Linked DNA regions of Lacrimispora indolis DSM 755. The protein of the gene in region 1 interacts with the protein of each later gene in a pairwise test. Links are inferred from orthologs where the notes say so. Each region holds a gene or a part of one and is shown in the gene's direction. Other genes may lie near its edges.

Evidence for each region.
Region 2: the proteins of ribD (region 1) and K401_RS0108725 interact in binary tests that used the Escherichia coli proteins (3 or more experiments, as listed by UniProt). The link is inferred for Lacrimispora indolis DSM 755 from one-to-one orthologs.

The regions. Positions count from the first base shown.
Region 1 is NZ_AZUI01000001.1:3,659,288-3,662,465, reverse strand. The notes cover bases 128-2,975. They hold ribD (bifunctional diaminohydroxyphosphoribosylaminopyrimidine deaminase/5-amino-6-(5-phosphoribosylamino)uracil reductase RibD), read left to right. Parts: upstream 128-910; coding sequence 911-2,041; downstream 2,042-2,975. Other genes in these bases: K401_RS0117530 (bifunctional 3,4-dihydroxy-2-butanone-4-phosphate synthase/GTP cyclohydrolase II), read left to right, coding at 2,643-2,975; ribE (riboflavin synthase), read left to right, coding at 1,996-2,634; K401_RS0117545 (DeoR/GlpR family DNA-binding transcription regulator), read right to left, coding at 128-418. Also shown: more of K401_RS0117545, read right to left, coding at 1-127; more of K401_RS0117530, read left to right, coding at 2,976-3,178. UniProt on the Escherichia coli protein: Converts 2,5-diamino-6-(ribosylamino)-4(3h)-pyrimidinone 5'-phosphate into 5-amino-6-(ribosylamino)-2,4(1h,3h)-pyrimidinedione 5'-phosphate.
Region 2 is NZ_AZUI01000001.1:1,824,373-1,827,541, reverse strand. Bases 317-3,155 are described here. They hold K401_RS0108725 (acetyl-CoA carboxylase biotin carboxylase subunit), read left to right. Parts: upstream 317-979; coding sequence 980-2,332; downstream 2,333-3,155. Other genes in these bases: K401_RS0108720 (acetyl-CoA carboxylase carboxyl transferase subunit), read left to right, coding at 2,353-3,155; fabZ (3-hydroxyacyl-ACP dehydratase FabZ), read left to right, coding at 546-971; accB (acetyl-CoA carboxylase biotin carboxyl carrier protein), read left to right, coding at 317-483. In the rest of the region: more of accB, read left to right, coding at 4-316; more of K401_RS0108720, read left to right, coding at 3,156-3,169. UniProt on the Escherichia coli protein: This protein is a component of the acetyl coenzyme A carboxylase complex; first, biotin carboxylase catalyzes the carboxylation of the carrier protein and then the transcarboxylase transfers the carboxyl group to form malonyl-CoA.

The DNA.
Region 1 (3,178 bases):
AGTCTCCGCCCAACAGAATGATCTTTCCTATGGCAGACTCCCGGATATGGTTGGCAATAAATGCGGAGTTTGTAATGATGGTAACATCCTTTTTCTCATTTGCCAGCTGCTCTGCCAGCAAGGCACAGCTGGAACCGGATTCTATCATAACGGTTTCACCGTTGGCTACGATCTTTGCCGCAGCCTTGGCGATCTTAAGCTTGGTATCATACCGCACTGACAGACGGTTGGTGATGTCATCCGTATTCCGGACTGCCGCATACCCGTGTTCCCTGGTCAGAAGCCCTCTCTCCTCCAGCACATCCAGATCCTTACGGATGGTTACCTGGGACACATCCAGCAGCTCCGACAAACTGGTCACTTCCACTCTTTTTTGTTCATTCACAATCTGCAAAATCTTCGTCTGCCGATCTGTCATAAGATCTCCTCCGTTCTGTTCCAGCCAAGCGGATATTCCCAATGACCAAGGGTCAGCCCCTCCGCTTGGCCGCCTGATTCGGTTGAATTTTCGTTTGTAGTTCAATTATAACATTATCCATTTTCATATGCAATAGAATTATAGGGTGTACTGTTTTCTTTTCTATTGACAACACCCTAACTTTGCTGTATAATGGCAAAATGAAAATTAAATAGTATCTTCAGGGCAGGGTGCAAATCCCTACCGGTGGTAAAGCCCACGAGCCGTAAGGCATGATTCGGTGTGATTCCGAAGCCGACAGTACAGTCTGGATGAAAGAAGATAAAAGCGCACAAATGTGTGTATCGTATATTCGCTCTGAAATGATTTTATCGTTTCAGAGCTTTTTATTTTCAGATACATACCTTCAGATATATTTAAATATTTTGACGCTGGTAAATGCCTTGAACGATCTATGGTTCAAGGCATTTTACTTTTTCAGGAGGTGCGTGATTGAAAGATAAAGATTATATGCAAAAAGCATTGGAGCTTGCAGAAAAGGGTTGTGGATGGGTAAATCCCAATCCAATGGTCGGAGCGGTTATCGTAAAAGACCATATCATCATTGGTACGGGTTATCATCATCAGTACGGTAAGCTTCATGCAGAACGGGATGCCCTTCAAAACTGCACAGATTTACCCAATGGCGCAACGCTGTATGTAACATTGGAACCGTGCTGTCATTTTGGAAAAACACCGCCATGCACGGAAGCAATTATTTCAAGCGGAATCCGGCGCGTAGTAATCGGCTCATCTGACCCCAACCCTTTGGTGGCCGGAAAAGGAATTGAAATGTTGCATCAGCATGGAATTGAGGTTGTGGAAGGAGTGCTGACCGAGGAGTGCAATAAACTCAATGAAGTATTCTTCCATTTCATTCAGAACAAAACTCCTTATGTTGTAATGAAATACGCCATGACAATGGATGGAAAAATCGCCACCCGCTCTGGAAAATCCAAATGGATCACAGGGGAAACCGCCCGTGAGCGTGTCCACAAAGACAGACATCGGTATTCTGGGATCATGGCAGGGGTAGGCACGATTATCATTGATGACCCCTTGCTGACATGCCGGTTGCCTGACTTAAAAAGTCCTGTCCGCATTATTTGTGACACAGAACTAAAAACGCCGTTACAGGCAAAGGTAGTGAAAACCGCAAAACAGCATAAAACAGTCATTGCAACCTGCTGCACAGACAGCATCAGGATACAGACATACAAAGAGGCAGGATGTGAAGTTCTTCTCCTGCCGTCAAAGGATGGTCATGTGGATTTAAAGGAGCTGATGATTGCTTTAGGAAAAAAGGGAATGGACAGCATTTTATTAGAAGGAGGTCAAACGTTAAATTGGTCTGCACTGAACAGTGGTATTGTTAACAAAATGCAGGTTTATCTTGCGCCCAAATTATTTGGAGGTATCAATGCCAAATCTCCCATCGGCGGCACAGGCATTGAAGCACCAGATGAAGCTTATCAGCTGCTGCCTCCATCAGTCACTAAATTAGGCGGGGACATTCTTTTGGAAAGTGAGGTGATAGAGTGTTTACAGGGATCATTGAAGAAACCGGAACAGTCCGCAATATAAAAAAAGGGGCGAATTCTGCGGTCTTAACCATTGGGGCGGCCTCTGTGTTAAAGGACATGAAACTGGGTGACAGCATTGCTGTAAACGGAATTTGCTTAACGGTTACGTCTTATACAAGCACCGGATTTACAGCAGATGTCATGCATGAAACAATCCAGCGTTCTTCCCTTAACAGCCTTCATTCCGGCGCCATGGTCAATCTGGAACGGGCCATGCCGGCTGATGGGCGTTTTGGAGGCCATATTGTCACCGGACATATTGACGGAACAGGCGTTATTCGCTGGATAAAAAGGGATGACAATGCAGTTTGGTATAACATCCGGGCAACACCGGAGATTTTACGTTACATCGTAGAAAAAGGTTCCATTGCGGTTGACGGCATTAGTCTGACAGTTGCTAAAGTCTCTGACGTTGATTTCAGCATATCTGTTATCCCACATACCGCAAATCATACCACACTAGCTGGAAAGCGGGTTGGAGATACAGTCAATTTAGAAAATGACTGTGTTGGAAAATATATTGAAAAGTTTCTGGGTAAACCGGCGCAACCAACGAAACTGTCAAAAGGCTTTCTTACGGAAGCCGGATATTAGGAGGAATTATGTTTCAATTCAACACGATTGAAGAAGCACTTGACGACTTACGTCAGGGCAAAATCATTTTAGTCACAGATGACGAGGACAGGGAAAATGAAGGAGATTTGATCTGTGGGGCTGAGTTTGCTACCACAGAGAATGTGAATTTTATGGCAATACACGGGAAAGGGCTGATTTGTATGCCCATGAGCATTGAGCTTTGCCAAAAGCTCAATCTTCCCCAAATGGTAAATTCCAATACAGACAACCATGAAACTGCCTTTACGGTTTCTATCGACCATATTGATACCACAACGGGAATTTCAGCAGAAGAACGGAGCAGGACTGCCCGTGCCTGCGCCAGGGATGATGTAAAGCCGGAAGATTTCCGGCGTCCCGGCCATATGTTCCCGTTGACTGCAAAACGAAACGGTGTTCTTGAACGAAACGGTCACACAGAGGCAACGGTGGATTTACTAAGGCTTGCCAATTTAAAAGAGTGCGGTCTATGTTGTGAAATCATGGGAGATGACGGCACCATGATGCGCACCCCGGAATTGAT
Region 2 (3,169 bases), 1.8 Mb from region 1 along the record:
TCTATGGAGATCAATGATATTATCAGGCTGATGCAGGCTGTGAAAGAAAATGATTTAACCGGCTTTAGGATGGAAGAGGGAGACTTAAAGCTTTGCATTAAGAAAGAAAAAGAAAGAGAAATCGTGACAATATCCGGAAGCTCTGCGGCACCCGCAGAAACGGCAGCAGGTGTTTTCACCCAGCAGGCGCCTTTTGCTGCGGCCAGTTCAGGGAATGTGACGGAAGTGCCGGGAAATGATATCTGTTCCGACAAAATCGTATCCTCTCCCCTGGTTGGAACCTTTTATAATGCCCCTTCTCCGGACAGTGAACCGTTTGCAAAGGTGGGAGATCAGGTGAAAAAGGGGCAGGTTCTGGGAATCATCGAAGCCATGAAGCTTATGAATGAGATTGAATGTGAATACGATGGTGTTGTGGATGCAGTTATGGTAGGCAATGAAGATGTGGTGGAGTACGGTCAGCCTCTGTTCCGTATCCGGTAAGACGTTGTGATAGCTATGAGAGGCCCAGAGGCTGGGCCTCTCTTTTAAAAATAGGAGGGCGCATGATGTTAGATATTAAGGAGATTCAGGAAATCATTCCTCACAGACACCCATTTTTGCTGGTGGACTGCATTGAAGAGTTTGAACCAGGAGTAAAAGCGGTGGGATATAAATGTGTGACTTATGATGAGCCTTTTTTTCAGGGACATTTTCCGGCAGAGCCGGTAATGCCGGGGGTTTTAATCATAGAGGCCCTTGCCCAGGTCGGTGCGGTTGCCATCTTAAGCCTGGAAGATAACAAGGGAAAGATTGCTTATTTCGGCGGCATTGACAAGGCAAAATTCAAGCATAAGGTCATTCCGGGAGAAAGGCTTAAGCTGGAATGTGAAATCATTAAGCGTAAAGGCCCGGTTGGGGTGGGGAAGGCCACAGCAACCGTGGACGGCAAGCTGGCCGCCAGCGCGGAACTGACATTTATGATTGGATAGGTGAGCTTATGTTTGATAAGATTTTAATTGCCAACCGCGGAGAAATTGCGGTGCGTATCATAAGAGCCTGCAGGGAAATGGGGATCAAAACGGTTGCCGTTTATTCGGAAGCTGACCGGGAGAGCCTTCATACCTTATTGGCTGACGAGGCTATCTGCATTGGTCCGGCACCTTCGACCCAGAGCTACTTAAACATGGAGAGGATCATTACGGCTACCGTGGCCATGAAGGCGGATGCAATTCATCCGGGATTTGGTTTTCTTTCAGAAAATGCAAGGTTTGCGGAACTTTGTGAAAAATGTAACATTGCCTTTATCGGTCCCTCTGCGGGAATCATCGGGAAGATGGGAAATAAGTCCGAAGCCAGAAAGACCATGATGGAAGCAGGAGTTCCTGTGATTCCAGGGGGAAAGGAAGCTGTCCGTCAGGTGGGAGAGGCAAAGTCCATGGCGGAAAGGATCGGTTTTCCTGTGATGATCAAGGCTTCTTCCGGAGGCGGCGGAAAGGGTATGAGAATATCCAGAAGCTTAGAAGATTTTGAGGCTAATTTTAAGAATGCCCAGATGGAATCTGTAAAGGGATTTTCCGATGATACTATGTATATTGAAAAATACATTGAAAAGCCAAGGCACATTGAATTTCAGATCATGGCGGATAAGTTTGGGAATGTGGTGCATTTGGGAGAGCGTGACTGTTCCATTCAAAGACGCCACCAGAAGGTTCTGGAGGAATCCCCCTCAGCAGCTATTTCTCAGGAGCTGAGAGACCGAATGGGAGAGATCGCTGTCCGTGCGGCAAAAGCAGTTGGATATGAGAATGCGGGAACCATTGAATTCCTTCTGGATAAACATAAGAATTTTTATTTTATGGAAATGAACACCCGTATCCAGGTAGAGCATCCGGTGACGGAAATGGTGACCGGATTGGATCTGATCAAGGAACAGATCCGGATCGCAGCAGGAGAGCCTTTGAGCATAAGTCAGGAGGACGTGATGATCAAAGGCCACGCCATTGAATGCAGGATCAATGCGGAAAATCCGGCGAAAAACTTCATGCCCTGTCCCGGACTTATAAAAAACGTTCATGTGCCGGGAGGCAATGGAGTCCGCATTGACACCCACATTTACAATGATTATAAGGTTCCGGCCAATTATGATTCCATGTTAATGAAGATGATCGTCCACGGAAAAGACCGGGAAGAGGCCATCTTAAAGATGAGAAGCGCTCTTGGGGAGCTGATCATTGAGGGAATTGAGACAAATGTGGATTTTCAGTTTGATATCCTGAGTCATGAAGCTTACCGGGACGGAGACGTGGATACGGATTTTATCCCGAAATATTTCCCGGATTATGTCCGGTAGGCAGGTAAAGGAGCAATCTTATGTTAAAAAGCATGTTTAAGAAAACCTATACATTAATAGACAGCAAATACAAGGCTCCTGAAAAGTCAGAGGAACCCAATATTCCTGCGGGTTTATGGAGGAAATGTAATAAATGCAGCCAGCCCGTTTACGGGGAAGATGTGAAAAACAACCATTTTATCTGCCCCAAATGCAAGGGTTATTTCCGCATTCATGCTTACCGCAGAATTGAAATGGTTGCAGATGAGGGAACCTTTGAAGAATGGGATAAGGAGATGGAATTTAAAAATCCTCTTGATTTCCCGGGCTATGATAAAAAGGTTGCGGCAGCCAGGGAAAAGACAGGGCTTAATGAAGCCATTGTCACGGGCAGCTGCGCAATAAACGGCCAGAAGGCAGTGATCGGTGTCTGTGATGCCCGCTTCATCATGAGCAGCATGGGCCAGGTCATGGGAGAGAAGATCGCAAGAGCTGTGGAACGGGCTACAAAAGAGAAGCTTCCGGTGATTCTTTTTGCATGCTCCGGCGGAGCCAGGATGCAGGAGGGAATCGTGTCCCTGATGCAGATGGCAAAGACCTCAGCAGCCTTAAAGCGCCATCACGAGGCAGGCCAGCTTTATATCAGCGTTCTTACGGACCCAACCACAGGAGGAGTGACAGCCAGCTTTGCCATGCTAGGTGATATTATTCTGGCAGAGCCTTTTGCCCTCATCGGATTTGCAGGTCCCCGGGTGATCGAACAGACCATTGGGCAGAAGCTTCCGGAAGGGTTCCAGAGGTCGGAGTTTTTGCTTGAACATGGCTTCATAGATAAGATTGTGCCAAGGGAAGAGATGA